4 regions of the Azospirillum himalayense genome follow, and region 3 is predicted to be linked to each of the others. Evidence: riboswitches for the same ligand, from Rfam matches in the RefSeq annotation. Region 3 holds a riboswitch; each other region holds the start of a gene.
What was found. Region 3 has a riboswitch for thiamine pyrophosphate ahead of thiC (phosphomethylpyrimidine synthase ThiC). Riboswitches for the same ligand answer to the same signal wherever they lie in the genome.

Region 1: linked by a shared signal. The riboswitch ahead of thiO (glycine oxidase ThiO) and the one ahead of thiC (phosphomethylpyrimidine synthase ThiC) in region 3 are both predicted to bind thiamine pyrophosphate.
Region 2: linked by a shared signal. The riboswitch ahead of ACFPMG_RS21180 (LuxE/PaaK family acyltransferase) and the one ahead of thiC (phosphomethylpyrimidine synthase ThiC) in region 3 are both predicted to bind thiamine pyrophosphate.
Region 4: linked by a shared signal. The riboswitch ahead of ACFPMG_RS18355 (ABC transporter substrate-binding protein) and the one ahead of thiC (phosphomethylpyrimidine synthase ThiC) in region 3 are both predicted to bind thiamine pyrophosphate.

What each region holds. Positions count from the first base shown of each region.
Region 1 is NZ_JBHSLC010000096.1:79,858-87,695, forward strand. It holds gene lipB (lipoyl(octanoyl) transferase LipB) at 1-49, opposite strand, end outside; tRNA gene ACFPMG_RS27175 (tRNA-Leu) at 175-261, shown strand; gene ACFPMG_RS27180 (STAS domain-containing protein) at 382-684, opposite strand; gene mgtE (magnesium transporter) at 982-2,421, shown strand; TPP riboswitch at 2,468-2,571, shown strand; gene thiO (glycine oxidase ThiO) at 2,563-3,732, shown strand; gene thiS (sulfur carrier protein ThiS) at 3,729-3,938, shown strand; gene thiG (thiazole synthase) at 4,159-4,929, shown strand; gene ACFPMG_RS27205 (PaaI family thioesterase) at 4,995-5,438, shown strand; gene ACFPMG_RS27210 (hypothetical protein) at 5,477-5,950, shown strand; gene ACFPMG_RS27215 (NnrU family protein) at 5,984-6,682, shown strand; gene ACFPMG_RS27220 (hypothetical protein) at 6,699-7,838, opposite strand, start outside.
Region 2 is NZ_JBHSLC010000045.1:113,681-121,518, forward strand. It holds gene ACFPMG_RS21150 (DUF6494 family protein) at 120-326, shown strand; gene ACFPMG_RS21155 (3-oxoacyl-ACP reductase) at 446-1,213, opposite strand; gene ACFPMG_RS21160 (ABC transporter substrate-binding protein) at 1,231-2,208, opposite strand; gene ACFPMG_RS21165 (ABC transporter permease) at 2,216-2,962, opposite strand; gene ACFPMG_RS21170 (ABC transporter ATP-binding protein) at 2,962-3,732, opposite strand; gene ACFPMG_RS21175 (acyl-CoA reductase) at 3,744-5,207, opposite strand; gene ACFPMG_RS21180 (LuxE/PaaK family acyltransferase) at 5,204-6,283, opposite strand; TPP riboswitch at 6,360-6,489, opposite strand; gene ACFPMG_RS21185 (DUF5672 family protein) at 6,819-7,838, shown strand, end outside.
Region 3 is NZ_JBHSLC010000119.1:2,734-10,571, reverse strand. It holds gene glxR (2-hydroxy-3-oxopropionate reductase) at 1-487, shown strand, start outside; gene ACFPMG_RS33645 (glycerate kinase type-2 family protein) at 747-2,009, shown strand; gene oxlT (oxalate/formate MFS antiporter) at 2,264-3,562, shown strand; gene thiC (phosphomethylpyrimidine synthase ThiC) at 3,645-5,486, opposite strand; TPP riboswitch at 5,603-5,715, opposite strand; gene ACFPMG_RS33630 (hypothetical protein) at 5,920-6,108, shown strand; gene oxlT (oxalate/formate MFS antiporter) at 6,181-7,443, opposite strand.
Region 4 is NZ_JBHSLC010000036.1:136,463-144,300, forward strand. It holds gene deoA (thymidine phosphorylase) at 1-1,153, shown strand, start outside; gene ACFPMG_RS18340 (phytoene desaturase family protein) at 1,163-3,199, opposite strand; gene ACFPMG_RS18345 (DMT family transporter) at 3,430-4,326, shown strand; gene ACFPMG_RS18350 (STAS domain-containing protein) at 4,331-4,708, opposite strand; TPP riboswitch at 4,870-4,967, shown strand; gene ACFPMG_RS18355 (ABC transporter substrate-binding protein) at 5,037-6,191, shown strand; gene ACFPMG_RS18360 (branched-chain amino acid ABC transporter permease) at 6,199-7,083, shown strand; gene ACFPMG_RS18365 (branched-chain amino acid ABC transporter ATP-binding protein/permease) at 7,076-7,838, shown strand, end outside.

The sequences.
Region 1 (7,838 bases), on a different contig from region 3:
CGCCGATGGCGTCGGGGGCGGGCGGAACGGGGGCGGTGAGGTCGGTCATCCCGACGTTATGAACTTTCTTTGGCAAAAACGCGAGACGCCGCTTGATCGGTCGTTGGGGATCTGCTATTCCCCCGCTCCACCCGATGACGGGAGTGATCCTGTCGTCGGTTCTACCAGCCTTGTGCGGTCGTGGCGGAATTGGTAGACGCGCAGCGTTGAGGTCGCTGTGGCAGAGATGCCGTGGAAGTTCGAGTCTTCTCGACCGCACCATCCCCCCGAAACGGGGGATCAGGCAAACAAACGAAAAGCCCGCCGGTCCATCGGACCACAGCGGGCTTTTTCGTTTTCAGGCCGCCCGGATCAGGGCTGTTTCTTTCGGGCCGCTCCGCCTCAGCGGAACTCCACATACTGGTCGAGCGCCACGCGCCGCATGGTCTGCACGATGTAGGGCTGCGCGTTGTGCACCGTCACCAGCCCCTTGGCGTCGCGGCAACGGTTGGCAAGGACGAACAGCATGCCGATTGCCGCGGAGTCGAGAAAGGTCAGATAACGCAGGTCCAGCCGCACCTCGGGCCGCGCGCCGATGTCCCAATCCGCCAGCAGGTCGTGGAACTTGCGGCTGTCGTCGTAGGTGAAACGCCCCGACAGCATGATCCCCTCCTGACCGTCGATGTCGGTGTAGGCGTACTCCATCGTCACATCCGCTGGCCGGTGGTGTCGGTTCTTCTCGGGCTGCGCGAGGTGGAAAGCCCCGCGCGCATTATGGGTGCACGAATTGTGAAGCCCGCGCAAGCAATTGCGCGCAAGGCCGGAGGGCCCGGACCGGTCCGCCGGGCTGGACAAAACAGCGGCACACCTATATTCGGTGGGCGCCCCGGCGGGATTCCGCGAGGGCTCCCCACCAACCCGCAAACGCCGGTGCGCCATGGTCGGCCGATCGCAGGACCATGCCGTCACGCCGCATTGCCATCGTAAAGGGAGGGTGCCGCCATGCACACCGACCGCCAGGAACCGGATCGTATCCAGGACGATGTGCCGCACCCGGCCGAACGCCCCGCCCCGCCCCGCGAGGACGGCGAGGAGGAGCGCGCCTACGGTGTTGAGCCGGAGTTCGTGGAGGAGATCGTCGAACGGCTGCACGCCGGACGGCGCGACGATCTGCGCGCCGAGCTGGACACGCTGCACCCTGCCGACATCGCCGACCTGATCGAACAGCTCGGCCACGACGACCGCGAGGCGCTGGTCGGCGTCCTGCGCCCCGACTTCGACGGCGAGGTGCTGAGCTACCTCAACCCCGATCTCCGCGAGGAGATCGTCGAGCTGTTCGAGCCGAAGGAGCTGGCCGCCGCCGTCGCGGAGCTGGACACCGACGACGCCGTCGACGTCATCGAGGACCTGGACGAGGACACCCGGCGCGAGGTTCTGGAGAATCTGCCGGCCGCCGACCGCGCGCTGGTCCAGGAGAACCTGACCTACGACGAATACACCGCCGGCCGCCTGATGCAGCGCGATCTGGTGGCGGTCCCGCAGTTCTGGACGGTGGGCAAGACCATCGATTATGTCCGCGCCACCACCGATGAGCTGCCGGAGGACTTCTACGACATCTTCGTCGTCGATCCGATGCACCGGGTGGTCGGGGCGGTGCCGCTGTCGCGCCTGCTGCGCCAGAAGCGGTCCGTCCGCATCGCCGATCTGGTGACGGAGGAGGTGGACACCATCCCCGCCACCATGGACCAGGAGGAGGTGGCGAACCTGTTCCGCCAATACGCCCTGGTCTCCGCCCCCGTGGTGGATGCCGGCGGGCGGCTGATCGGCGTCATCACCGTCGACGACGTGGTCCACATCATCGACGAGGAGGCCGAGGACGACATCGGCAAGCTGGGCGGCGTCGGCGACACCTCGATCTACCGCTCGGTGCTGGAAACCTCGCGCTCGCGCATTTCCTGGCTGGGGCTGAACCTGTTCACCGCCTTCGCGGCGGCGGGCGTCATCTCGCTGTTCGAGGCGACCATCGAACAGATCGTGGCGCTGGCCGTGCTGATGCCGATCACCGCCTCGATGGGCGGCAACGCCGGGACCCAGACGCTGACCGTGGCGGTGCGCGCCCTGGCGACGCGCGAGCTGTCGTCCTCCAACGCGCCCCGCGTGGTGGGCAAGGAGGTTCTGGTCGGTCTGCTCAACGGCGCCGTCTTCGCCACGCTGGTGGGGGCCATCGCCGCAACGTGGTTCGAGCCGATGATCGGCTTGGTCATCGGCTGCGCCATGGTCATCAACCTGTTCGTCGCCGGGCTGTGCGGGGTGCTGATTCCCATCGGGCTGGACCGGCTGGGCGTCGATCCGGCGGTGGCGAGTTCGGTCTTCCTGACCACCATGACCGACGTCATCGGATTTCTGTCCTTCCTGGGGCTGGCGTCGCTTTTGTTGTTGTGACCAACGAAAAGGGGCTTGCCAAAGGCGGCTCTCTTCCGGATGATCCGGGCATTGGCTGGGGTGCCGTGCGGGATGCGCTCGCGCGGCTGAGATCACACCCATCGAACCTGTCTGGATAATGCCAGCGAAGGGAGCCGCCGCATGGTATCCGCGCCCTTATTTCATTCTGATTCCGCAAAACCCACCGTCGCCGTGATCGGCGCCGGGGTGATCGGCCTGTCCATCGCCTGGAGGCTGGCCGCCGCCGGCTGCCGGGTCGAGGTCTTCGACCGCGGCGCCGCCGGCCGGGGCGCCAGCCACGCCGCGGGGGGCATGCTCGCCGCCTGCGTGGAAACCGAACCCGGCGAAGAGAACCTTCTGCCGTTGACCCGCGCCTCGCAGGACCTGTGGCCCGCCTTCGCGGCGGAGCTGGAGGCCGCTTCCGGCATGGCGGTGGACCTGCGCGGCGAAGGCACGATGGTCATCGCGTTGAACGCCGACGATGCGGCCAAGGTGCGCTTCCTGCACGACTTCCAGACCAAGCTCGGCCTGCCGGTGGAATGGCTGAGCGGGGCGGAGGTGCGGCGGCGCGAGCCCTATCTCCAGCCGGGCGTCGCCGGCGCGCTGTTCTGCGCCGGCGACCATCAGGTCGACAACCGCAAGGTCGCCGCCGCCCTGCACGCCGCCGCCCTGCGGGCCGGCGCCGTCGTGCACGAGTACGCCGAGGTGTCCCGCATCGAGGTCCGCGGCGGCCGGGCCGTCGGCGTCCAGGTCGGCGACCGGTTGTTCGAGGCCGACCGGGTGGTTCTGGCCGCCGGGGCGTGGTCGGGCTGGATCGACGGGCTGTCCCCGGCGGTGCGTCCGCCGGTGCGCCCGGTGAAGGGGCAGATGCTCTGCCTGCGCATGGACGCCCGGCTGCCGCTGCTGCGCCATGTGGTGTGGACCCCCGGCACCTACCTGATCCCGCGGCTGGACGGGCGGCTGCTCGTCGGCGCCACGACGGAGGAGCGCGGGTTCGACGACCGGCTGACCGCCGGGGGCCAGTTCGCCCTGCTGGAAGGGGCGTGGCGCGCCCTGCCGGGCATCGCCGAGCTGCCCATCGAGGAGGCGTGGGCCGGTTTCCGTCCGGGGACCCGCGACGACGCCCCGATCCTCGGCCTCTCGGAGGTGGAGGGGCTGGTCTACGCCACCGGGCACCACCGCAACGGCATCCTGCTGACCCCGGTCACCGCGGATTCGGTGGCGAGGCTGGTCCTGACCGGGGAGGCCGATCCGGTGATCCGTCCCTTCGCACTCGACCGTTTCGCCCAGCCCAAGGGAGCCGCGGCATGAGCGCCCGCATCCGTGTCAACGGGCGGGAGGAGGACCTCGCCGTCCCCACCGTCGCCGCCCTGCTGGCCGGGCGGGGGATCGCCGCGGGCACACGCGGGGTCGCGGTCGCCCTGAACGGCGCCGTCCTGCCGTCCCGCCGCTGGGACGAGACGCCCCTGTCCGCGGGCGACGCCCTGGAGATCATTCGCCCCGTACAGGGCGGCTGAGCTTTCCACCCGCCGCGCCCTCTCGATCGTTATTCCCGCAAAGGCGGCGCCCAATCCCTCTCCCGTCCCGGGAGAGGGGGCCCGCGCAGCGGGCGGGTGAGGGTCATGCGAGGATCAAGGCGCTGATCCTTGGCGGCACCCTCACCCTTCCCACGCTTCGCGCGGGTCCCTTCCCTCTCCCGGGGCGGGAGAGGGGATATCAATTATCGAGGAAACATCCATGAACGACACGCTCACCATAGCGGGCCGTGAGTTCCGCTCGCGCCTGTTTCTCGGCACCGCCGGCTACCCGAACCAGCAGGTCATGCTCGACGCGCTGGAGGCCAGCGGCAGCGAGCTGGTCACGCTGGCCATCCGCCGCATCAGCCTGGACGGCTATTCGGAAAGCCTCGTCGACGTCATCGGTGACCGCGCCGGGCTGCTGCCCAACACCGCTGGCTGCCTGACCGCCAAGGAGGCGGTGCTGACCGCGCAGCTTGCCCGCGAGGCGCTGGGTGTGGACTGGATCAAGCTGGAGGTCATCGGCGACCGCGAGCTGCTCTACCCCGACGTCGAGGAGCTGCTGCGCGCCACCGAGGAATTGGTGGCCGACGGCTTCACCGTTCTGCCTTACTGCAACGACGATCCGGTGACCTGCCGCAAGCTCGCCGATCTGGGCGCGGCGGCGGTGATGCCGCTGGGCGCCTTCATCGGCTCCGGCCTGGGCATCCGCAACCCGCACGCCATCGAGACGATCTGCGCGCGCAGCCCGGTGCCGGTGGTCCTGGACGCCGGGATCGGGACGGCGTCGGACGCCGCCCTGGCGATGGAATTGGGCTGCGCCGCCGTCCTGCTGAACACCGCCGTGTCGAAGGCGCGCGATCCGGTGCGCATGGCGGCGGCGATGCGCGACGCGGTGGCGGCGGGGCGGGCGGCCCGTCTGGCCGGGCGCATGCCGAAACGCGCCTTCGCGGAGGCGTCGAGCCCGCAGCTCGGCTTGATCGGAACGTAAGGCTGGCGCAGGGTAGGGCCATCTGATTTCACCCACCCCCGAAAACGATCAGAGAGACCCGAGACGTGCCCAAGACCTTCGAACCGCGCGATCCGGACTGGGAGACGCGCTGCCGCGCCAGCTTCGCGCTTCAGCCGATCTGCAAGACGCTGGGGATCGAGCTGACGCGGCTGGAGCCCGGCTTTTGCGAGATGCGCCTGCCGTTCCGCGCCGACCTGACGCAGCAGCACGGCTTCTTTCACGCGGGCATGGTCAGCACGCTGGCCGACAACGCCGGGGGCTACGCCGGCTACACGCTGATGCCGGCGGGCAGCGAGGTCCTGGCGGTGGAGTTCAAGGTCAATCTGATGGCGCCGGCCAAGGGCGAGGTGATGATCGCCCGCGCCCGCGTGTTGAAACCGGGCCGCACCCTGACCGTCACCAGCGTCGAGATCTCGATGCTCGACGGCGGGATGGAGAAGGACTGCGCCATCATGCAGCAGACCCTGTTCTGCCAAGCCCCCGCCTGACCCGCCCCATCCCCTTCCATCCGATCCAGGAGGTTCGCATGCCGCTGTCGCGTCTTTTCGGTGCCGCGTTGGTCGCGGGCGCCGCCACCGTCGCCCTGGCCCAGCCGGCCCTTGCCCAGAAGAAGGAGCCGCCGGCCTGCGGCGCCGTGTCCTTCCGCGCCATCGCCCCCGGCGCGCCGGACGGCGAAACCGACGCCGGCCTCTACAAGTCCCGATTCGGCAAGATCGAGGTGAAGGCCGAGGTCAAGGGCGGGCAGGCCACCAACTACTACATGGTGCTGAACGGCAAGCGCATCGACGCGTCGGCCAACCCGCCCAAGGCCGCCGATTCCTGCCTGAAGTCCAAGAGCGTCAAGCTGCCCTACCAGAAGCAGGCGGCGGGCGCCTGCACCGGCAACCGCTTCCGCGTGGTCATCGACCGCTCCGGCAAGCAGCCGGTGGCCCTGTTCTTCGGCCTGCACGGCGACGATTGGGCCTATTGCAGCGGCACGACGCTGGAAAAGGGCGCCTGACGAGACCTGTAGGACGCGACCGGGAGACCGCGCATGACCGGCACCATCGCCCATCTGTCCGCCGCGGGGCTGTTCCTGCTGCTGACGCATTTCGGCATTTCCAGCACGCCGCTGCGCGCGGTCCTGGTCGGACGGCTGGGCGAGAAGCCCTATCTCGGCCTCTATTCGCTGGTCTCGGCGCTGGCCTTCTGGTGGCTGGTGGCGGCCTACAAGGCGGCGCCCCATGTGCCGCTGTGGCCGCCCGCCGGCGGGTTGGCCTGGGTGCCGGTCCTGCTGGTGCCGGTCGCCCTGTTCCTGCTCGTCGCCGGCCTTACCACCCCGAACCCGACCTCGGTCGGGCAGGAGAGGCTGCTGACCGGCGACCGGGAGCCGGTCCGCGGCATCCTGCGGGTGACGCGCAACCCGTTCCTCTGGGGCGTCGGGCTGTGGGCGGTCGCCCATATGGTGCCGAACGGCGATCTCGCCTCGCTGATCCTGTTCGGCACGCTCGCCCTGCTGGCGCTGGGCGGCAGCGTCCTGATCGACGCGAAGCTGGCGCGGCGGCTGGGGGCGGCGTGGGACCGCTACGCCGCCCGCACCTCCAACCTGCCCTTCGCGGCGATCCTGGCCGGGCGCCAAAACCTCGCCTGGAAGGAGATCGGCTGGTGGCGCCCGGCGGTGGCTCTGCTGCTCTATGGCGGTCTGCTGCACCTGCACCGGATGCTGTTCGGCGTGTCGCCGCTGCCCTGGTGACGCTCCGCCGTCATGCTCAGAAGGTCATGCCGCGCACCTGATCGCGCAGCGTGTTGCGGGCGGTGTCGGCTTCCTTGCGGGCGGTGGTCAGCTCGCGGGACAGACCGTCCAGGCGGGTTTCCTGCTCGCCCATCTTGGCGATGGTCCGCTTGAACAGGTCGCTGTCGCGCGGCAGCGTGGCGAGGTTCTGGCGCAGCCGCTCCTGCTCCTTGCCGATCTCCGCCTGTTCGCGCTCCAACTCGCCGACGCGGCGCTCCTTGTCGGCGACGGCGCCGCGCAGCGTCGCGACCTTTGCCAGGGCCTCGCGGGCCGGAGGCGGCAGCTCCGTGGAGGAGGCGTAAGCCCGGACCTGCTCCGGCGACATTTCCGAGATGCCGAAGCGTTCGATCCGCGGGCGCTCCAGCGCGACGGCCAGGGTCACCGTCTGGCCGGCGGGCACCGCCACCGGCAGGCGGTAGGCGTCGGCCGTCAGGTCGGGGGCGGTCCCGCCCGTTGCCCCGCCGGTGGGCTGCACGAGTTCCCAGCCGGAACGCCGCGGGTGCTCGACGATGACGGTGCGGTCCTCGCCCGCCGCGCCGGCGATCCGATAGGTGGTGGTCTGGCGGTCGGTCACGGTCAGTTGCAGCACCCCGTCGGCCAGGGTGGCGCGGGACAGGGTGCGGCTGGGCTGCTCGGAGCGGTCCACCGTCACCGCCTGATCCACCGCGAAGCTGAGGATTCGGCTCTCGCCCGCCGGAAGCGTGGCCAGCCGCGCGTCGCCCACATAGGCGGCTGCCCCGCCCAGCCGCTCATAGAGCGTCAGCACGCCCGGCGGCAGGCCGGTTTCGCCCGAGTCGCCGTTGCTGAGGCGCAGCGCGGCCAGCGGATGGCGCGGCTGGGTGTTGGGCTGGTAGAGCGACAGCCGCTCCGCCGGGATGGCGCGGGCGGTGATCGGCATCATCATCGTGCCGCCGTTGGCCAGGGTCACCGGCTGCGGGTAGCGGAACAGCACCTGCGCCGTCGCCTCCGTGCTCTCGGCGGGGGTGGTCTCCGCCGCGCGCTGGGGCATCGCCCCGGCGAAGGGTGCGCTCATGGCCGGTGCGGGGGCCGGCGGGGGCGGGGCCGCCATGGCGGTCGGGGCGCCGGACTCGGCGGCGGCGCGTGAGCGGACGGCCGA
Region 2 (7,838 bases), on a different contig from region 3:
CCCAGTTAGCACAAAGCCGGCTGAACGGCACCTGAACGGGCCGCAGGGGGCAAAGGGATACGGGACAAAGCGTTGCCGCGACGGTTGTCTTCGAGAGCGATCAGAGAGGGAGGAGCATCATGGACCACGACACCTTCAACATGGGCATCCGGAAGTACCTGAAGGTCGTCGGCGTCACCTCGCAGCGCGAGATCGAGCGCGCCGTGAGCGAAGCGATCGAGGCCGGCAAGCTGAAGGGCAACGAGACGCTCCAGGCCCGCGTCGTGCTGACCGTCGAGGGCATCGGGCTGGAGCATGAGATCAAGGGGGAGATCGCGTTGGAGTAGCGGGGGAAGTGGTTGCGACGAGCCCCCACCCAACCCTCCCCCGCTGACGCAGGGGAGGGCTAAACTCCTCCCCCTGCGAAGCGGGGGGGAGGTCGGGAGGGGGGCCCCGATTCGACCACTCACCCCATCACCAACCCCCCATCCACATACAGCACCTGCCCCGTCATGAACCGGCTCCAGCCGGACGCCAGGAACAACACCGGACCGCTCACGTCCTCCGGCGTGGCGATGCGGCGCAGCGGGGTCTGGGCGACGATGGCGTCCTTCACGTCCTCCTTCGTTGCCCGGCTGGCGTCGGTGGGGTAGACCAGCCCCGGCGCCACGCAGTTGACGCGGATGCCCAGCGGCCCCAGCTCCGCCGCCAGATTGCGGCTGAAGCCGACGAGTGCCGCCTTGGCCGTCGTGTAGTCGTGATAGGGCACGGTGGGCCGCGCGACGAGGTCGGTCGCCATGTTCACGATGCTGCCGCCGGGCCGCCGCCGCATCACCGGCAACACCGCGCGGCAGACGTTGTAGGTGCCGAGCAGCGCCCCATCCACCTGCCCCCGGTAATCCGCCCAGTTGGTGTCCCAGAACAGCTTGCGCTTCTCCGGGTCGAAGGCGTAGGGGCGGAAGGCATTGTTGACCACCACGTCGATCTTGCCGAACTCCTCCGCCGTGCGCTCCACCATGCGGTTCACCGCCTCGGCGTCGGTGACGTCGGCCTGGACCGCCCAGGCGTCGCCGCCGGCTTCCCGGCAGGCCGCCGCCACCGCCTCCGCCGCGTCGGCATTTTGCAGGTAGTTGACGGCGACCGCCGCCCCCTCCGCCGCGAAGGCATTGGCGATGGCCGCACCGATGCCGCGGCTGGCGCCGGTGACGAGGACGGTCTTGTCGCGGAAATCCATGGCGGGCCAAGCCTTCCTTACTCGGGGATCAGGTCGGACCGGACCAGCGCGCCCATGTCGAGGTCCGCCGCGATCAGGCCCAGTTGCTTGAAGGTGTCCGCCCCCTTCTGCATCAGCGCCGGATCGAAGTGGCCGAGGCCCTTGGCCTTGGTCGTCTCCGACACGCTGGAGGCGTTGCGAAGCTTGATGATGGCGAGGTTGGTGGCCTCGTCGCGGCCGTTGATGGCGCGGGTCACGGCGAGGCGGGCGGCCTCCTCCGGCTCGGCGATCATCCAGGCGGCGCTGTCGCGGTAGGCGGCGAGGAAGCGCTTCAGCACGTCCTTCTTGGTGCGGTAGGTCTCCTCCGTCACCACGAAGATGTCGGAGGGCAGGTTCAGCGTGTCCTTGACCTCGATGACGTTGATGTCCTTCAGCCCTTTCTGGAGCCCGACATGCAGACCCGTGTCGGTCGCCGCGGTGGCGTCCACCTGACCCTGGATGACGGGGGCGAAGTTCAGCAGGCCGGTCACCTCGATGGTCACGTCCTTCTCGCTCAACCCCACCTGATGCAGCAGCACCTGGAGGTTCTGGCGCGTGCCGCTGGACAGGCTGTAGACGCCGATGCGCTTGCCCTTGAGGTCTTCGGGCTTGGTGATGTTGCGCTCCTTCGGCGACACCACGTTGAAGACGTTCTGCGGGTAGATGTTGTAGATGGCGATCAGCTTCTCGCCCTTGTCGAGGGCGAGGTAGAAGGAGGCCGGGTCGGTGAAGGCCACGTCGGCCTGCCCGGTCAGCATGTTCTGGATGGCCGAGCCGCCACCGGTCCCCGGCACATAGCCGAGATCGATCCCCTTGGCCTTGAAGAAGCCCTTATCCGGCTCGGCCAGCAGGTTGGTGATCTCGCTGATCGGCTGGCTCCAGCCCGCCACGGTCACCTTGTCGAGCGCCAGCGCGGGGGAGGACAGCAGGAAGGCGGAAACGGCGACGGCACCCAAAGTGCGCAGGAACCCGAACATCGTGTGATTATCCTTTCCACGGACGGCGCAGCAGCCACCGTTCGAGCCCGGCGGTGGCCTGATAAACGATCATGCCCAGCACCGTGATGACGATGAACAGGGCGAACATCATGGTCGAATCCATCATCCCCTGCGCTGCGATGATCGAGGCGCCCAACCCCTGCCGGCCCCCGATGAACTCGCCGACGACGGCGCCGACCAGCGCCAGCACCACGGCGACGCGCAGGCCCGCCAGGATCACCGGCAGGCCGGAGGGGATCTTCAGGCGCAGCAGGGTTTGCAGGCGCGTCGCCCGCAGCATCCGGAACAGCTCCCGCTTGTTGGGATCGACCTGCTGAAGGCCGGTCATGGTGTTTTCCAGCAGCGGGAAGAAGCAGATCAGCGCCGTGATGACGACGGTGGAGGTCATGCCGAAACCGAACCAGACGATGAACAGCGGCCCCAGCGCCAGCTTCGGCACCACTTGGCTGGCGAGGATGTAGGGGTAGAACAGGCGGCGCAGCACCGGCACCTCGCCCAGCAGCACCCCGGCGAGGAAGCCGATGGTGCAGCCGGCGGCGAGGCCCATCGCCATCTCCGCCGTGGTGACCCAGAGATGCGGCAGCAGATAGCCCCCGGCCAGCCCGTCCCACAGCGTGCGCAGCACCGCCGAGGGCAGCGGCACCACCAGCGCCGACACTCCCGCCACCCGGCAATAGACCTCCCACCCCGCCAGCAGCAGGACGAGCAGCAGGGCGGAAGCGAGGCGCACCATCACGACGCGCGCTCCAGCGCCGCTCGGTCGGGTTTGCCATCCATGGCGTGGCGCAGCTCCAGGCACAGGGCGTTGAAGCGCGGGCCGTAGCGGACGTCGCGCCCGCGCGGGCGGGCCAGCGGCACCGGCAGGGCGTGGCGCAGGTGCCCGCCCTCCATCACCGCCACCCGGTCGGCCAGATAGACCGCCTCCGCGATGTCGTGGGTGACGAACAGCACGGTGGTGCGGTGGCGGGCGCAGAGCTTCAGCAGGTCGTCCTGCAACTCCTCCCGCGTGATGGCGTCGAGCGCGGCGAAGGGCTCGTCAAGCAGGAGCAGCGGCGGCTCGGTGACCAGCGCGCGGGCCAGCGCGACGCGGCTCTGCTGCCCCCCCGACAGCTGGCTGGGGTAGCGCCCTTCGAGTCCGGACAGGCCGACGAGGTCCAACAGCTCCTCCGCCTTGCGGCGGTCCGCCGGCTGCGGGCGGCGTGTCAGCGACACCGGCAACAGCAGGTTGTCGAGCACCGTCCGCCACTCAAGCAGCGTCGGGGCCTGGAAGACGAAGCCGACCTGGGCGCCCGGCCCCCGCACCGGCTCCCCCTGGATGCGGACGCTGCCGGTCGAGGGGGCCAGCAGCCCGGCGACCAGCTTCAGCAGGGTCGTCTTGCCGCAGCCGCTGCGCCCGACCAGCGCGTGGAACTCGCCCTCCCCGATGGTCCAGTCGATGCGGTCCAGGATGGTGCCGCCGCTCGGGACGCCGTAGCCGGCCTGTACGATGCTGACGAAGCTCATGGCCGGGCGCCTCAATCCGTGTAGGGGGCGAAGGTGTCCGCCGCCCGTTCCGCCGAGCCTTCGATCTCGGTCATGGTGACGAGGTCCAGCAGGTTGAACCGCCCGTCATGGTGCCAGCCCGCCTCCGGCGCGGTCATGCGGCCGAGCGCGCAGAGGCGCGTCACCCCCACGGCTCCCAGCGCCCCGGCGAGCATGAACAGCTCCTCCGGTGCGGCGGCGATGCCCACGGTCTGGAGGAAGGCGCGGTAGGGCGCCAGCCCCGGCACCGCGTCGGCCAGCCGGTCCACCGCCACCACCGTCACCGTGCGGTTCAGCCCGCAGGGCGAGAGGCCGTCTGCGGCGTCGGTGTAGGCGACGGCCCAGCTTCCCGCCGGATCGCCGAGCAGGGCACGGCTGGGGTCGGCAAAGCCCTTCGTCTCCTCCGCGTTGCGCCAGGACGCGACGCCGCCCGCCTCGCCCATCGACAGGGGGCGGCGCGGGAACTTGCTGCCCAGCGCGTCCAGCTCGTGCGCCAGATAGCCGGCGAACTCCCGCGGCGACACCCGCCCGCCGCGCTCCACGAAAAAGGTCTGGGGCGAGTAGCAGCCCTGCTGGTCGTAGCGCGCCACGTCGTAGGCCGCCTGCCGCGCCACCGCGCCCGCCTTCCCGGCGTCGAGCGCGGAGCGGGCGACCATGCCGAAGCTGATCTTGTGGCCGTAGGGCAGGAAGCGCGTGGTGATCGGCACCCGCGCCCGGATGGCCTCCAGCGCGTCGTTGCCGCCATAGGCGACCACCGTGTCGGCGCGGCCCAGCCACGCCCGCTCCGTCGCCGCGTCGCCGCCCTTCCACCAGACGATGGCGATGCAGTCGGCCAGTTGCGGGTCGATCTCCGCCAGGATCTGCGCGAACCAGCCGGCGAACAGCGGCTCGGCGCTCGGCAGCTTGCCGACCGTGCCGGCCTTCACCAGCAGGCCGGAAATCAGGCTCCACAGCGGCAGGCCCGGCACGTTGCCCGCCCAGACATGCAGCAGCAGCTCCGGCCCGAAGGCGCGGGCAAAACCGCCCTTGGGCACGGGCTGGAAATCGTCGAGCACCGCCGGGTTGGCGAAATCCTCGGCGATGAACTTCCGCAGCTCCGGCCCGCGGAAGGTCTTCAGATAGCCGGTCAGCCCCAGCCGGACCATCTCCCCGTCGTAGCCGGTGACCAGAGGCAGCAGACGTTCGGCCTTTCGCCGCCACGGGTCGTCACGGTCGAGCAGCCGGGCGACGGCGCGGTCGATGGCGGCGGCGATCTGTGCGACGGTGCGGCTTCTCAGGTAAGTCCGCGCGTTCGTCCGCACCCGCGTTGCCAATTCAGCGATCTGCGCCTCGCTCAGCACCGGCACCGCGACGTCGAGCGTCTCGGCGCCGCGCCGGAAGGTCAGCGTCCGCCAGTCCACGGCGTCGGCGGACAGCCCCGGCAGATGCCCGGCGCGCTCCATCAAGCCAACGGTCATGAGGCCCGCGCCGCTTTGAGGAAGTCCTCGACCGCCATGGAGCAGCCCTTGGCGTCCGCCCCGTCGGCCCGCCCGAGAAGCTGGAAGCCGCCCTCCACCTCCACCCCCGCGTCCTCGGTCAGGATGGCGGAGGCGCAGTTGAAATGGGCCAGATCGTGATGGACCAGCACGCCGACGCTGCCGCGCGGCACCTCCTGCCCGGTCAGCGGGTTGATGACACGGCTGCGTATCCAGTGCGGGCCGGACTTCACCGACGGGCAGGTCTCGTTGCCGTCGTCGTAGAACTGGGTGCTCAGCTCGGTCATGCCGTACATGTTGATGCACAGCCGGCGCGGCACGCCGAAGGTCGCGGACAGGCGGCCGTAGAACTCCTCCGCCGCCATCTCCCGCGACTGGCCCTTGAAGCCGCCGGTGTCGAGGATGCGGCTTCCCGCCGGCAGGGCGAAGCTCCGCCCCCGCTCGGCCAGCGCGTCCATCAGATGCACGACGCTGAAGCTCGCCCCCAGCAGGGCGTAGGGCTCGCCGGTTTCCTCGGCGTGGGACAGCGCCGCGATGGCCCCGTCCACGTCCAGCCCCGCGTCGGAGACGAAATAGCGGCTCTCATCCGTCCCGAACGCGCTCTTGGCCAACGCCAGATAATGGGCGAGCGAGGAGTTGGGCATCGCCTGCTCGGTCGGGAACAGGATGCCCATGCGCAGCCGGTCCCATTCACCCATGAAACGGCGGCGGAAATTGACGGTCATCGAGCGGTCGTAGACCGCCAGCGTCGGGTGGTGGCTCTTGCCGCGCACGCCCTTGGTGGTGCCGCTGGTCATGAAGACGTGCGGGCATTCCTCCGGCGGGCGTCCGCTCAGCGTCAGGTCCTTGAAGGCGCTGATCGGCACGGCGGGCACGTCGCGCCAGCTCTTCACCGTGCGCAGGGTGCGCGCCCGCTGGGTGGCGAAGCGGCGGTAGGGGGCGTTGGTCTCGAACTGGTGGGCGAAGACGGCCAGCGCCATACGGTTGAACGCCTCCTCGTCCGCCTCTCCGGCGGCGATGAAGGCCAGCAGGTCTTCGACAAGTCGGGCTTCGGTCACGTCCGCACACACCTTTTGCAGCGCCAACAAACTGTTGCCGGGACAAGCGGTGTCTGGATGGAATGGGGGTACGCCGTGCCGCCCTTCAGTCCCGTCCCTACGCCGGTATGACCCGGATCAGGTTCGATGGGTCACCGCGTTGTCCGGATGAAAGCGCCGGACCGGCGGAGTCTCAGCCTCCTAGCGAGGCCCCCCAGGGAACATTCGCAAGCTAAGGGACCGGCCCCCGCCCGTCAAGGAGGTCGGGTTAACGAACGGAAGCATTGCCTTTGGAGCCCCTCTCCCGTCCCGGGAGAAGGAAGGGTGAGGGTACCGCCGAGAATCGGCGCCTTGATCCTTGCATGACCCTCACCCGCCCGCTCCGCGGGCCCCCTCTCCCGGGGCGGGAGAGGGATTTGACGTCGAATGCGACGCCCCCGCCCGTCAAGGAGGTCGGGACCGAAGGCGACCAACGCCGCCCGTGGCAGCCCCACAACCGCCGTGATAGGATCCGCGCCCGCGGGCGGCTGAAGCCGGCGGCAGAACGGGGAACGGCATGGTGAGGATCGACGACTGCACGCTGGTGTTCGCCGACACGGCGAACCACGCCCTGGTCGAGATGGCCATCCGCGACAGCATCGCCGCCTGCCGCTTCTCCAGCGTCCTGCTGCTCTCCGACAGCGACCCGAAAATTCCGGGCGTCGATTTCCACCGCATCGCCCCGATCCACGACATCGACGACTATTCGGACACGATCAACGTCCGCCTGCGCCGGCTCGTGACGACGGGTCATGTCCTGATCGCGCAGTGGGACGGCTTCGTTGCCGACCCGCAGGCCTGGACGGAGGAGTTCCGTGCCTTCGACTACATCGGCGCCCGCTGGGGCTGGTACCAAGACGGCATGACGGTGGGGAACGGCGGCTTCTCCCTGCGCTCCGCCGCCCTGCTCGACCGGCTGCGCGACCTGCCCTTCGAAGCCGGCATCCCCGAGGACCACGTCATCTGCCGGACCGAGCGCCCGGCGCTGGAGAAGGCCGGCATCCGCTTCGCCCCGGAGGCGGTGGCCGACCGCTTCGCCTTCGAACGCACGCCGGTGCCGGGACCGGCCTTCGGCTTCCACGGCCTGTTCAACTTCGGCAAGGTGCTGGGCGACCGCGCGCTGGAGGAACGAATCGAGGTCATGGACGGCCCGCTTCTCGACAGGCGCGACTACACCGACCTGATGACCAGCCTCGCGCTGTCCGGACGCAAGGCCCCCTTCACCTCCATGGTCCGCAAGCTGGTGGCGCGGCGGGACGAGACGTTCCTGCGCTCCCAGATCACCGAATGGACGACCGGCGTGCAGCGGGATTATGTGCTGGCCCTGGCCGACGCCGTGCAGACGACGGCGGCGCCGGGGTCGCGCTGGCCGGCGGTGGCCGCGCCGCAACGCCGCCAGCCGAAGATCTACGACTGCTTCACCTTCCACAACGAACTCGACCTTCTGGAGCTGCGCTTCCGCGAGCTGTACGACACGGTCGACCAGTTCGTGATCGTCGAGGCCAAGCAGACCTTCACCGGCGCGCCCAAGCCCCTG
Region 3 (7,838 bases):
CTTCGAGACGGTGAAGCCGCTGTTCGAGACGATGGGCAAGAACATCACGCTGGTCGGCGGCAACGGCGACGGCCAGACGACGAAGGTCGCCAACCAGATCGTCGTCGCCCTGACCATCGAGGCGGTGGGCGAGGCCCTGCTGTTTGCGTCCAAGGCCGGCGCCGACCCGGCGAAGGTCCGTCAGGCCCTGATGGGCGGCTTCGCCTCCTCGCGGATCCTCGAGGTGCACGGCGAGCGCATGGTGAAGCGCACCTTCGATCCGGGCTTCCGCATCGAGCTGCACCAGAAGGACCTGAACCTCGCTTTGTCCGGCGCCCGCGCGCTCGGCGTGTCGCTGCCCAACACGGCGACCTGCCAGGAGCTGTTCAACGCCTGCGCCGCCCAGGGCGGCAAGGCGTGGGACCACTCCGGCATGGTCCGCGCTCTGGAGCTGCTCGCCAACCACGAGATCGGCCAGAACCACCGCGTGACCGAACCCGCGGAGTGAGGGTGCCTGACATTCCCTCTCCCGCCCCGGGAGAGGGAGGGGCCCGCCGCATGGCGGCGGGAGGGTGAGGGTGCCGCCGAGATTGGATCGCTGATCCTCGGCCTTACCCTCACCCGGCCCTTCGGGCCACCCTCTCCCGGGACGGGAGAGGGAAAGACACCCTCCCCATTGCCCCCTGCGCCAAATCCGTTAGCATTCCCAGCACATGAGGACCGGCGCCGGTGAACGGCGCGGCTCAGGGAAGGGACAGAACCAGACCATGACGACCACCGATCCCCGCGCGCTCCTGACCGACATGTTCCGCGCCGCCGTCGCCTCGGCGCAGCCGGCGCTGTGCGTGCCGCCGCATCTTCCGGAACCGCCGAAGGGGCGCACGGTCGTCGTCGGCGCCGGCAAGGCCGCGGCCTCCATGGCGAAGGCGGTGGAGGATCACTGGAAAGGGCCGCTGTCCGGTCTGGTCGTCACCCGCTACGGCCACAACGTGCCCTGTGAGCGGATCGAGGTGGTCGAGGCGTCGCACCCCGTCCCCGACGAGGCGGGCCAACAGGCGGCAAGGCGCATCCTCGACATCGCCGCCTCGCTCGGCCCCGACGACCTGATGCTCTGCCTGATCTCCGGCGGCGGCTCCGCCCTGCTTGCCCTGCCGGCGCCGGGCATCAGCATGGCCGACAAGCAGGCGGTGTCCAAGGCGCTGCTCCGCTCCGGCGCGAACATCACCGAGATGAATTGCGTGCGCAAGCACCTGTCCGCGATCAAGGGCGGGCGGCTGGCCGCCGCGACCAAGGCGCGGGTGGTGTCCCTGGTCATCTCCGACGTGCCGGGCGACGACCTGTCGGTGATCGCCTCCGGCCCCACCGTCCCCGACCCGACCAGCTACGCCGACGCGCTGGCCGTGCTGGAGAAGTACGGCATCACCCCGCCGCAGCCGGTCATGGACCATCTGCTGGCCGGGCGCGACGAGAGTCCGAAGCCCGGCGACCCGCGGCTGGAGCGCGTCAGCACGATCCTGGTCGCCACCCCGCAGATGGCTTTGGAGCGCGCGGCGGAGGTCGCCCGCAAGGCCGGCGTCACCCCGGTGATCCTCGGCAACGCCCTGGAGGGTGAGTCGCGCGAGGTGGCGCTCGTCCATGCCGGCATCGCCCGCCAGATCGTCGAGCACGACCAGCCCGCGGCCAAGCCCTGCGTCCTGCTGTCCGGCGGCGAGACCACGGTGACCGTGCGCGGCAAGGGCCGCGGCGGGCGGAACGCCGAGTTCCTGCTGGCGCTGACCGTGGCGCTGGACGGCATGAAGGGCGTGCACGCCCTGGCCGCCGACACCGACGGCATCGACGGGACGGAGGACAACGCCGGCGCCCTGCTCACTCCCGACACGCTGGCCCGCGCCGCCGAGGCCGGCGTCAACGCCAAGGAACGGCTGGCCGACAACGACGGCTACAGCTTCTTCAGCGCGCTCGGCGACCTGCTGGTGACCGGACCGACCCTGACCAACGTCAACGACTTCCGCGCGGTTCTGGTCGTGTAAGCGGTGAGGCGCCGCCGGCCGATTTGATATATCACTTACGGCCAGAGCGGCTCCCGCTCACGAAAATTTGTTGATGACCTCACGGATTATCCGCCACACTCACCGTCAAGGCATCACGAATATGGCGTCTGGCATGCCAACAGCATGCAGCCGGGCTGCCCCGTTCGAAGGATAAAGCGAAGCGGTCGGGCACCGAACGCACCCCGCGCGCGCCAGGACAAGAACGAGATCGCGGACCATCCGGGAGGAACCATATGCGCCAAACCGGTGCGCAAAGCGCCCTGCCTGTCGGCGGGCGTTGGATGCAGTTGCTTGCCGGCGTCATCTGCATGTCGATGATCGCCAATCTCCAGTACGGGTGGACCCTCTTCGTCGAACCCATCGACGACAAGCACGGCTGGGGCCGTGCGGCCATCCAGGTGGCCTTCACCATCTTCATCGTCACCGAAACATGGCTGGTGCCCGTCGAGGGCTGGTTCGTCGACCGCTTCGGCCCGCGGATCGTCGTGCTGTTCGGCTCGCTGCTCTGCGCCGCCTCCTGGGCGCTGAACGCGGTGGCGGACTCGCTGCTCGTGCTCTACGTGGCGGCGGCCATCGGCGGCATCGGGGCGGGCGCCGTCTACGGCACCTGCGTGGGCAACGCGCTGAAATGGTTCCCCGACCGGCGCGGTCTGGCCGCCGGCATCACCGCGGCGGGCTTCGGAGCCGGTTCCGCCCTGACGGTGGTGCCCATCGCCACGATGATCGAGACCTCGGGCTACGAGGCGACCTTCATGGCCTTCGGTCTGGGACAGGGGCTGGTGGTCTTCGCTCTTGCCTGGCTGCTGGTCGCCCCGCCCTCCGCTCCCCTCGCCCGCGGCGGCTTCGCCGCACCGCCCGCGCAGCGGCAATACACGCCGAGCCAGATGGTCCGCACCCCGGTCTTCTGGGTCATGTACGCCATGTTCGTCATGGTGGCCGGCGGCGGGCTGATGGCGACGGCCCAGCTCGGCCCGATCGCCCAGGACTTCGGGCTTGCCCACGCGCCGGTCAGCATCCTCGGCCTGACCCTGCCCGCCCTGACCTTCGCCCTGTCCATCGACCGGGTGCTGAACGGGCTGACCCGCCCCTTCTTCGGCTGGGTGTCCGACCACATCGGGCGCGAGAACACCATGTTCATCGCCTTCGCCATCGAGGCGGTGGGCATCGTCGCGCTCAGCCTCTACGGCCGCGACCCGGTGGCCTTCGTGCTGCTGACCGGTCTGGTCTTCTTCGCCTGGGGCGAGATCTACAGCCTGTTCCCGGCCTGCTGCGCCGACACCTTCGGATCGAAGTTCGCCGCCAGCAACGCCGGGCTGCTCTACACCGCCAAGGGCACAGCGGCGCTGCTGATCCCCTTCGCCAACATCATCGCCGACGCCACGGGAAGCTGGCATGCCGTCTTCCTGCTCGCCGCCGCGGTCAACGCGCTGGCCGCGGTGCTGGCGCTGTTCGTCCTGCGCCCGATGCGCAACCGCATGGCCGCCGAATCGCTGGGCGCGCGCAGCGGCCGGAGCGTGACGGCAACCTCCTGACGCTCTCTTCCCCTCCCCCCGCTTGGGGAAGGAGCCGAAGCGAGGGGGCGCCCGCGAGGGCGTCCCCTTTTCGATTCAGTTGCTATTCCGCAGCCTGCCCCTCCTCCAGATAGATCTCCCCGCCCTTGGCGCGGAAGCTCTCCGACATCTCGGCCATGCCGGAGTTGGCGTAGTCCCGCACCTCCTGCGTGATCTTCATCGAGCAGAACTTCGGCCCGCACATCGAACAGAAATGCGCGACCTTCGCCCCCTCCGCCGGCAGGGTCTGGTCGTGGAAGCGCTCCGCCGTCTCCGGGTCGAGCGACAGGTGGAACTGGTCGCGCCAGCGGAACTCGAAGCGGGCGCGCGACAGGGCGTCGTCGCGTTCCTGGGCGCCGGGATGGCCCTTGGCGAGGTCGGCGGCGTGGGCGGCGATCTTGTAGGTGACCACGCCCACCTTGACGTCGTCGCGGTCCGGCAGCCCCAGATGCTCCTTCGGCGTGACGTAGCAGAGCATCGCCGTGCCGAACCAGCCGATCATGGCGGCGCCGATGGCGCTGGTGATGTGGTCGTAGCCGGGCGCGATGTCCGTGGTCAGCGGCCCGAGCGTGTAGAAGGGCGCCTCGCCGCACAGCGCCAGCTGCTTGTCGACGTTGGCCTTGATCTTGTGCATGGGCACATGGCCCGGCCCCTCGATCATCACCTGGACGTCGTGCTTCCAGGCGATCTTGGTCAGCTCGCCCAGCGTCTCCAGCTCGGCGAACTGGGCGGCGTCGTTAGCGTCGGCGATGGAGCCGGGGCGCAAGCCGTCACCCAGCGAGAAGGCGACGTCGTACGCCTTCATGATCTCGCAGATCTCCTCGAACCGCTCATAGAGGAAGCTCTCGCGGTGGTGGGACAGGCACCATTTCGCCATGATCGAGCCGCCGCGCGACACGATGCCGGTGGTGCGCTTGGCCGTCAGCGGGATGTGCGCCAGACGGATGCCGGCGTGGATGGTGAAATAGTCCACCCCCTGCTCCGCCTGCTCGATCAGCGTGTCGCGGAAGATCTCCCAGGTCAGGTCCTCGGCCTTGCCGCCGACCTTCTCCAGCGCCTGATAGATCGGCACGGTGCCGATGGGGACCGGGCTGTTGCGCAGGATCCATTCGCGGGTGGTGTGGATGTTGCGGCCGGTGGACAGGTCCATCACGGTGTCGGCGCCCCAGCGGATCGACCAGACCATCTTGTCGACCTCCTCCCCCACCGAGGACGCGACGGCGGAGTTGCCGATGTTCGCGTTGATCTTGGTGAGGAAGTTGCGGCCGATGATCATCGGCTCCGATTCGGGGTGGTTGATGTTGGACGGGATGATCGCCCGCCCGCGCGCCACCTCGTCGCGCACGAACTCCGGCGTCACATGGTCGGGGATGGAGGCGCCGAAGTCGTCGCCGTCCCGCGCCACCGCCTCGGCCAGCCGCTGGCGGCCCAGATTCTCACGGACGGCGATGTACTCCATCTCCGGCGTGACGATGCCGGCGCGGGCGTAGGCCATCTGCGTGACCGCCCGGCCCGGCTTGCCGCGCAGCGGGCGGCGCCCGGCGCGATCGAAGACGGGCACGGCCCGCGTCTCGCCGACGCGCAGCCCGTCGTCCTCCGGACGGACCTCGCGGCCCTCATAGGCCTCCACGTCGCCGCGGGCCTCGATCCAGGAGCGGCGCAGCTCCGCCAGGCCGCGGCGGATGTCGGTCTGCACGGCGGGGTCGCTGTAGGGGCCGGAGGTGTCGTAAACGCGCACCGGCGGCTCGCCGCCGCCGACATGGATGTCGCGCATCGCCACGCGCAGGTCGGGGAAGCGCTCCCCGGCCACATGGACCTTGCTGGACGACGGCAGCGGGCCGGTCGTCACCGAGAAATGGTCGGACGGCGCGGCCTTCTGGGAAGCGGGGGGAAGAGTGTCGGGCATCTGCAGTGGATCTCCATCGCACATAGGATCGTTGGAGACCCGGGTGTGACGGAGCGGCAGAACGGATGACCGGAGCGGTCCCCAAAAAGGGGTGCGCGATGGGGATGCGCGTGACCGTGGCCCGTTTGTTCCTGTCCCTACGCCGGTACGACCCGGATCAGGTTCAAAGGGTTCGGCGCCTTACGGCATCATCTCAGCCCCGTGCTATGGGGCTCCCCTTGGAACGTGGCCATGCTGAACCATCCGCCCCACCCACGTCAATGCGATTCACGGTCCGATTCACGGCGAATCCAACCCGACCAACGCAATTGACGCGATTCTGGTATCCATTATCTGGTATACAAAATCCTATTGCGCAGCCTGAGCCGGGCGACTATGCTGCATCACAACAACAAGAAGCAACGCCCCCTCCCGAGTGCCCGGAGCCCGTCCCATGCTCGAATCCCAGATGATCGCCTTCGTCGCCCTGGCCGGCCTGATGGGCCACGGCCTGACCCTGCTGATGCGGGAGGACGACGAGTGGAACGCCGATCCGCAGGACGAGCAGCCGGACGGTCTCTGGTCGTCGGACCGCTTCAACCAGTCCGGCGAGGGCCACAACCGTCCCTTCTTCCTGGACTGAAAAAAGGCCGCCGCGCGGGATGCGCGCGGCGGCCGTCATTCGAGACAAGAAACCTGAAGTTTCGCGGGCCGATCAGTGGCCGGGCTGCACCGCCAGCCCACCCGCACCCTGCTGGGCGGCGAGTTCGGCGTTTCGGGCGTGATGCTTGCGCAACATGGGCCGCAGGACCGCGATGGCGCAGAAGGCCGCGATGAGGTCCATGGTGGCGCAGATGTAGAGCACGGTCGCCCAGGTGCCGGTGGCTTCCATCAGCAGGTTGCCCAGCGGGACCAGCAGGGCCGCGACGCCCTTGGCGCAGTAGAGCACGCCGTAGATCTTCGCCGCGTGCTTGGTGCCGAAGGTGTCCGCCGAAGTCGCGCTGAACAGGCTGTACACTTCGCCCCAGGCCAGGAACACCAGACCCGACAGGATCAGGAACATGATCGGGTCGTGGCCGAAGCGGCTGAGCATCAGAATGCCGAGGCCTTCGAAGGTGAAGGCGATGAACATCGTCGCTTCACGGCCGATATGGTCGGAGACGAAGCCGAACAGCGGACGGGAGATGCCGTTCATCACGCGGTCGAGCATCAGCGCGAAGGGCAGAGCCGCCATGGTGATGCCGAACAGGCTGATCGGGGCTTCCTTCACGCCCAGATCATGGGCGATCACGCCGAGCTGGGCCACCGCCATCAGACCGCCCGAGACGGTGCAGATGAACATGAGCATCATGACCCAGAAGACCGGCGTCTGCAGCGCTTCCTTCAGCGTGTAGTCGCGGCGGGACTGCAGGACCTTGGTCGAGGCCTTCACCTGATCCTTCTGCGGGGCGCGCAGGAAGAAGGCGGCGATGAGGATGATCGTGCCCTGCAGCAGGCCGAACCAGAAGAAGGTCGCCTGATAGCCGGAGGAGTGGATCATGTTGGCGATCGGCAGGATCGTCACGGCCGAGCCGGCGCCGTAACCGCCCGCGGTCAGGCCGACGGCGAGGCCGCGCTTGTCCGGGAACCACTTCAGCGCGCTGTTGACGCAGGTGGCGTAGACGCAGCCGACGCCGATGCCGCCGATGGCCGAACCGACATAGAGCATGCCGAGCGAGCCGGCGTAGCTGTCGATGATCCAGGAAAGGCCGGTCATCACGCCGCCGAAGGCGACGATGGCGCGGGGGCCGTAACGGTCGATGAAATAGCCTTCGATGGGGGTCAGCCAGGTCTGGACGACGACGAAGACGGTGAAGGCGGTCTGGATCGAGGCGCGGGTCCAGCCATGGGTGGCCTGGATTTCCGGCACGAAGAGCGTCCAGGCGTACTGGATGTTGGCCGCGGCGACCATGCAGACGATGCCGACGACGATCTGCATCCAGCGCGCGCCGTCGGAGATGGGCGCCTGCGAGCCGCCGGAACTGTTAAAAGCTGGCCTCTGGGATTCTGTCGATCCAACCATCATTCCCTCCCGTGGGATTGCGACGCTTTGATACCGGGCATGAGGGTCCCCTTGGGCGGGCGAGCGGCGTCCGAGCGAGCGTCCGCATCGCCGCGTCATGGGCGGCCTTGTTCCGTGCCGATGTGAGTCATGGTTCAATGGTGCGCTGGAGAGCCGGTCACGCCGTCCCTGCGTTCGTGGCGCTCCAGATACGGCATATGGTATGCCAGAGACATGATTGTTGGCAACACGAACTTTTGGCGTGTTGCGCTTTTCATCCAAAAATTTTTCGGGCTTTCGAAAACCGGACGATCGGGAGGGTCGGCCCCGCC
Region 4 (7,838 bases), on a different contig from region 3:
CCTGACGCTGGCCATGCGGGATTCCGGCACGGTGATGCGCTGGGACCATCTCGACCTGCCCGGTCCGGTGGTCGACAAGCATTCGACCGGCGGCGTCGGCGACAAGGTCAGCCTGATCCTCGCCCCGGCGCTGGCCGCCTGTGGCGGCTTCGTGCCGATGGTGTCGGGGCGCGGGCTGGGCCACACCGGCGGCACGCTCGACAAGTTCGAGAGCATCCCCGGCTACCGCGCCAAGCCCGACCGGGCGACGCTGGAGCGGGTGGTGAAGGAGGTCGGCTGCGCGGTGATCGGCGCCACCGACGATATCGCCCCCGCCGACCGCCGCCTCTACGCCATCCGCGACGTGACGGCGACGGTGGAGACCATCGACCTGCTGACCTCCTCGATCCTGTCGAAGAAGCTGGCGGCGGGTCTGGACGCGCTGGTGATGGACGTGAAGTTCGGCTCCGGCGCCTTCCTGCCCGACATCGCCAAGGCGCGGGAACTGGCCGACAGCCTCGTCACCGTGGCCGAGGGCGCCGGGCTGCCCACCGTCGCGCTGCTGACCGACATGAACGAGGTGCTGGGCCTGACCGCCGGCAACGCGTTGGAGATGCGGGAGTGCATCGACATCCTGCGCGGCGGCAAGCCCGACTCCCGGCTCTACGAGGTTACCGCGGCCCAGGCCGCCGAACTGCTGGTTCTGGCCGGGCTGGTCCCCGACGCGGCCGAAGGGCGCACCCGCTTCGACGAGGCGATGGCGAGCGGGCAGGCCGCCGAGCGCTTCGCCCGGATGGTCCACGCGCTGGGCGGCCCGGCGGACCTGCTGGACGCGCCGGACCGCTATCTGGACGCCGCCCCCGTCGTCCAGCCGGTCTTCGCCGAGCGGGCGGGCGTGGTGGCGGCCATCGACGTGCGGGCGGTCGGCATCGCCGTGGTGGCCCTGGGCGGTGGGCGGACCAAGACGACCGATCCCATCGATTTCGCGGTCGGGCTGGCGGACCTTGCCGGGCTGGGCGCTTCGGTGGGGCCGGCGGAGCGCCCGCTCGCCGTGGTCCACGCCCGCAACGCGGCGCAGGCGGAGGACGCGGCGGCGCTGCTCCGCCGCGCTTTCACCGTGGCCGACAGCGCTCCGCCGGCCGGGCCGCTGATCGCCGACCGCATTCGGCTTTAAAGGCCGGCGTCAGGCGGCGCGGCGCTCGTCCTCGGACCGCCGCGCCCGCGCCGACCCGACCAGCGCCTCCGCGGCGAGGCGGCCCGAGATGACACAGGCCTCTACCCCCGGGCCGGGAAAGACCCCGCCGCCGGCCAGCAGCAGGCCGGGCACCGGCGATTTGGCGGGAAGCGCCGGATCGGTGCCGTAGATCGCCCCCTCCGTCGTGTGGACGTAGCGGGCGAAGGTGGCGGCGCTGGCGTCCTGCCGGTGCAGGATATGGCGCTCCAGATCCGGGATCATCGTGGCGGCCGCGGCGATCATCGCGTCGCCCTCCAGCGTCTTCCGCGCGCGGTAGTCGGGGGCGGAGCGGTCCCAGGTGCCGCCCGCCGGGTCGAGCCGCATCAGCGTCAGCGAGGCGCAGCCCGGCGGCGCCAGGGCGGCGTCATGAGCGGAGGGCAGGGCCAGCGCCATCCCGGCATCCTTCAGAAAGGTCATGGCCGGCAGGTCGGGACGGATGTCCAGCGCCAGCGTGACCAGGAAGGCGGAGGTCGAGGGGCGCAGCGCGCAATATTGGTCCGCGCTCCCGGCGGGCAGATGCACCTCCCCCACCAACTCCAGCAGGGTCCGCCGGGCGTCGGCGTTGGAAATCACCGCGGCGGCGGCGATGCGCTCCCCGTCCATGGTTTCGACCCCCGCGGCCCGGCCGTCCTCGACCAGGATGCGGCGGACGGGGGTGCGCAGCCGCACCTCGCCGCCTTTGGCGCGGATCGCCTCGACCAGCGCATCGGCCAGCCGCTGCGATCCACCCTCCGGATAGGCGCCGCCGTTGAAGACATAGCCGAAGATCGGCGCCATCTGGGTGGCGCCCAGCCGCTCCGGCCGATCCGACAGGTAGCCGGTCAGGCTGGACAACAAGGCGCGGGCTCCGGCGTTGGGCACATAATGCTCCAGCATCTCCAGAAAGCTGCGGTCCTGCCAACGGAAGGCCTGTGGGCACTCCAGCGGATAGGCGCGCATCGCCGCGACGTCGCGCGGGATGTGGGGGAGGCCGGTCTCGGCGCAGCCGCGGTAGAGGTCGCGGTAAACCCCGCGCATCTCCTCCAGGAAGGCGGCGGCCCCGGCGGCGCTGCCGGGATGCTCCCGCGCGATCAGGGCGGCCAGCGCCGCGGCGTCGTTGGGCAGCGGCTCAAGGACACCGCTTCGGACGATGCCGCGGCTCACCGGCTGCCAACGCACCCGCTCCGCCACGCCGACCGTGCGCAGCAGATGCCCGACCGGACCGTCCGCACGGGTGCCGCTGACGTCGTGCACGCCGGCGTCGAAGATGAAGCGGCCCGTCGTCCCGTCGCGCAGCCGGACCTTGCGGTCCCAGGAGGAGCAATAGCCGCCAGGGCGGTCGTGCGCCTCCAGAACGGTGACGCGAACCCCGGCCTCCGCCAGCAGGGCCGCCGCGGTCAGCCCGCCGATGCCGGCGCCGACAACGACGACACCATTCTTTTGTCCGAGGACGGCGGGCGCGGGCCAGGGGTGAGGCTCCCGCTCGGCCAGCCGGCGGGCGACGGCCCGGTTGACCAGCCAGTCCGGCAATCGGCGGCTCCCCAGCAGGCCGGCCAGCGTGGCGAGGGCGGAGGTGAAGACGCCGACCTCCGCCGCGACGGCGAAGCCGGCGGCGCCGGCCAGGAAGACCACGCCCCACAGCGCGGTGACCGCCTTGTTGACGGCGACGAACTGCGGCAGGTGCCACAGACCGGGCGGTGTCGTCTCGCGGGCATAGGGCAGGGTGAAGGGACGGCCCAGCGCGAGCGAGGCGAAAGCCATGCCGGCCAGGGCGAGATGGATGACCAGACCCATGTGCTCCAGCGGCCCGGTGAGCAGCAGCGCGGCGAAGAAAGCGACCGCCACCAGTTCCGGCGCCTTCAGCGAACCCCGCCGCCGGTCATGGGCGCAGAGCGTCAGGCTGAGCAGCAGGGCCGCCAGCGCGGACGCCGGATGGCCCGCCGGCTGGAGGACGCCGAAGGCGATCCAGGGCGAGACGCCGACGAGGATGCGGATCGATTGGAGCATAGGCTTTGACGGGAGCATGGCGGACCCTTGCGGTGGTGACGCCCGCCAGACTGTCCAACGCATCGGCCGGGGCCAGCGCCGATCCGCGAAAGGCCGGCTTCGCTTCGCCAAACGCCCGAACGTCGATTCACGAAGCGTGAAACGCCGGCGTCCCGCGGGCGCAACTGCGCGGGCCAGACCTGCGGTTGCGGCATTGGGCAGGGTTCAGGTTGCTCATATACTGTGCAAACATGACCCAAGCCGCCGCTCTTCCCGCTGCCACCGCCAGCGACGACACCCGCCGCGCCATCGGCTGCTTCCTGCTGGCCATCTTCCTGTTCGCGGGCATGGACACGCTCATCAAATATCTGAGCGGCGGCTATCCGGTGGCGCAGCTCATGTTCGCGCGGTCGGTGGTGGCGGTGGTGCTGGTCGGCGGCATCTCGGTGGCGCGCGGCGGCTGGGGCGGGATGCGCACGCGGCGCCCGATCGCCCACGTCTTCCGTTCGCTGGCCGGGTTGCTGTCGATGGGCTGCTTCTTCTACGCCTTCAAGCACCTGCCGCTGGCCGAGGTCTATGTGCTGAGCTTCGCCGGGCCGCTGTTCATTACGGCGCTGTCCATGCCGCTGCTTGGCGAGCCGGTGGGATGGCGGCGCTGGGCGGCGGTGCTGGTCGGGTTCGGCGGCGTGGTGGTGATGGCACGCCCGGAGGCCGACGCGCCGCTTCTGCCGATCCTCGTCGGTGTGGCCGCGGCCTTCTTCTACGCGCTGGCGATGATCGCGGTGCGCGGCCTGTCGCGGACGGAGAGCAACACGGCCATCGTCGTCTATCTGCTGCTGACCACCACGGTGGTGAGCGGCGTGGCGGCGATCCCCGACTGGGTGCAGCCGGGCGGGTTCGACCTCGGGCTGATGCTTCTGGTCGGCACGCTGGGCGGCGCGGCGCAGGTGCTGATGACCCAGGCCTTCCGCCTGGGCCGCGCCGCGGTGGTGGCGCCCTTCGAGTATACGGGGATGATCTGGGCGACCCTGCTCGGCTTCCTGGTCTTCGGCGACGTGCCGACCCCCACCGTGTTGGCCGGGGCGGGGATCATCATCGCCAGCGGGCTCTATATCCTGTATCGGGAAACGCTGCGCCGCGGCGGCTGACGGGTCAGGCGGCGGCGGGAAGCGCCACCCCGCCGTCGATGACGAGCGGGGAGTCCGTCAAGGCGATGATCCGGCTGCGCTCCAGCACGCGCCGGATTCGCGGCGGGTGATTCTCGAAGGCAATGGCGCCGCCGCGGTCGAGCACCGCGTTGCGGAGCGCCAGCAGAATGCCGATGCCGCAGGAATCGAGGAACTCCACCCGTCCCAGATCGACGCGCAGGGTCAGGGCCTGCGCGTCCGCGGCGCGGCGGAGCAGGGGCGTCAGGCCGGGCAGGGCTGCGTGGTCGATCCGCCCCGACAGGACAGCGCGCAGCCCGCATCCGCCCTGCGCCGTGGCGAAGGGGTGCAGGACGACGGTGCTGTGCGACGGGGTGGCCCGCATGCTTCGTGACGACTTTCCGGTTGGGGCGACGGTCCAGCGCGGGCCGGGAGCGGCGGAAGGAACCACGGGAAGCGCGACTCCCCGGTGTCTGTTGCGTTGCGAAATTGTGAAAAGGCGCCGGGCCGCCGCTTGACAGCCGCGCGCCGGGCTCACACTGTGCACACGAACGGCTGGGGTGCCTGCCGCAAGGCGGGCTGAGACCACACCCATCGAACCTGATCTGGGTCATGCCAGCGAAGGGAGCCAAGCGTTCGAGGCTGTGCCGCCGCTACACCCCTGGCCTCCTCGTCCTCGCGCGGTTCTTCGCCGGGCAGGAGGAGACACATCCATGCGGCGCTTCCTTTCCATCCTCTCGGCAACGGCTTTTACGGCGGCCTTTTCGGCGTCCCTCCTGTCCGGTGCGGCGCTGGCGGGCGAGGCCTCGGTCCCCGTGCTGGTGCCGCTGACCGGCTTCCTGTCGCTGGAGGGGACGAGCCAGCGCAACGGCGCCGTCCTGGCGCTGAAGGACGCGCCCGCGGGTGTGGCGGTGCGGTCGGAGGTGATCGACACCGGCACCTCGCCGGAGGCCGCGGTCACGGCGCTGGAGCGGGCGGCGGGCGGCAAGGTCACCGCGGTGGCGGCCAGCATGCTGGGCACGCAGATGCTGGCGATGCTGCCGCTGGCCCAGGATTACGGCATCCCGCTGATCACCGTGTCGGGCACGGCGAGCATCACCGAGCAGGGCAACCCCTGGGTCTTCCGCTTCTTTCCCGGCGACGCCGTGACCAAGGAGGCCCACGCCCGCTACGTGACGGAGGAGTTGGGCAAGAAGCGCCCGGCGGTAATCTACCAGACGACGGCCTACGGGCAGAGCGGCAAGGCCCATCTGGAGCAGGCCTTCAAAAAGCTCGGCGTCGAGCCGGTGTTCGAGGAGGGGGTGGACCCCGCCGCCAAGGATCTGCTGCCGGTCCTGACCAAGGCGCTGGCCGCCAAGCCCGACGTGCTGGTGCTGCATCTGCATTCCGGCCCGACCGCCCTGTTCATCCGGCAGGCGGCGGCCAACGGGGTGGCGGTGCCGATCGTCGCCGGCTCCGCCATGCACCAGCCGAGCACGGCGGCGCTTCTGGAGCCGGCCGAGCTGAAGGGCGTCTGCGCCGAGACGGCGGCCTCGCCGGTCTCCGGCGGCAGCCCGGAGGTGGAGGCCTTCACCGCCGCCTACCGCGCCGCCTTCAACGCGGAGCCGGATGCCTTCGCGCTCGGCCAGTATGACGGCATCCGCATGGTGCTTGCGGCGGTGCAGGGCGGTGCGGACAGCGCGGAAGCGGTGCGGAAGGCCCTGTCCATCGGGACCCACCGGGGCCTCGCCATGACCTACAAGTCGGACGGCAAGGGCAACATGGCGCATTCCGCCGTGATCGTCTGCTACGACGGTGCCTCGCGTGTGCCGGCGATCGCCAAGCGGTACGACAACGTCACAGGCGTGGTGACCGGGGCGGTGAAGTGAGCAAGCCTTGATCACCCTGCAACTTCTCGTCAACGGCCTGGCCCTGGGCGCCGCCTACGCGCTCGTCGCGCTGGGCTTCGTGCTGGTGCTGAACGCCACCGCGGCGGTGAATTTCGCGCAGGGCGATCTCGTGATGGCCGGCGGGCTGCTCGGCGTGGCGCTGGCGCCCTATCTGCCGGGGTATCTGCCGCTGCCCGGACTGCTTCTGCTGCCGGTGGTGCTGGTGCTGATGGCCGGGCTGGGGCTGCTGCTGGCGGCGGCGGCCTATCTGCCGCTGCGCCGCCGCCCGCCGGTGGCGGTCTTCATCAGCACCATCGCGGCGGGCATCATCCTGCAGAACGGCGCCTCCGTCCTGTTCGGGCCGGAGCCGCGGGCGGCCCCGCCGCTGCTGAGCGGGGGGACGCTGGACCTCGGCGGGCTGGTGGTGGCGGAGCAGTCGCTGGCGATCATCGCCGTAGCGGCGCTGCTGATCGCCGGGCAGCAGTGGCTGTTCGGGCGGACCCAGCTCGGCCGCCGCCTGCGCGCCACGGCGCAGGACCCGGAGATGGCGCGGGCCTGCGGCGTGCCGGTGGCGGCGATGATCCTGATCACCTTCGCGCTGGGCACCGCCTTCGCCGGAGCGGCGGGGCTGCTGCTCGCCAACCGCTACTTCGTCACGCCGACGGCGGGCGGCGACCTGATCCTCAAGGCCTACATCGCCGTGACCATCGGTGGCTGGGGCTCCGTCCCCGGAGCGGTGGCCGGCGCGCTGCTGATCGCGCTGTTCGAGGTGGGGGTGTCGTCGGTGCTGTCCTATCCGGTGGCGCTGGGGCTGCTCTACGCGACGCTGCTGGTCATCCTGCTCGCCCGCCCTCAGGGGCTGTTCGGTGAGGCGGCGCGGCGCCGTGCGTAAGGGCGTGCGCAAGTTGCGGGCGCTGGCCCCCACCCTGACCCTCCCCCGCTGGGCGGGGGAAGGAATGATGCTTGCGGTGCTGGTGGCGTACGCGCTGCTGTACGCGTCGCCTTACGGGCTGCGCGTGCTGACCGTGGCGGGGGTGTACGCGCTGGCCGCCATCGGGTTCCAGATCGTGTTCGGGCTGGGCGGGGCGCTGTCGCTGGCTCACGGCGCCTTCTTCGGGATCGGGGCCTACGCGACCGGCATCCTGGGCAGCCAGTGGGGGTGGGGCTTTGCCGCGACCTTCCCGGTGTCGCTTCTGGTGCCGCTGCTGCTGGCCCTGCTGGTCGGGCTGCCGGTGCTGCGGCTGGAATCCCATTACTTCGCGCTGGCGACGCTGGGCATCGCGCAGGTCGTCCATTTGCTGGCGGTCAACAGCCCCGGCCTGACCGGCGGCGCCAACGGATTGCCGGGGGTGCCGGGCATCGTCCTGTTCGGCTGGGCGGTGCCGCGCGGCCTGCCGCTGGCGGCGGTGGTCTGGGGCTTCGTGGCGCTGGGCGGGCTGGTGGCCTGGAGGCTGGCGCGCGGGCGCTGGGGGCGGGCGCTGACGCTGGTGCGCGACGACCCGCTGGCGGCGGGAACGCTGGGTCTGGACGTCGGCGGGCTGCGGCTGGCCGCTTTCGCGCTGAGCGCTGTCTATGCCGGGGCGGCGGGCGCCTTGGCCGTGCACACCCAGCGCGTCGTCTCGCCGGAGGTGCTGGAGTTCCCCGTGA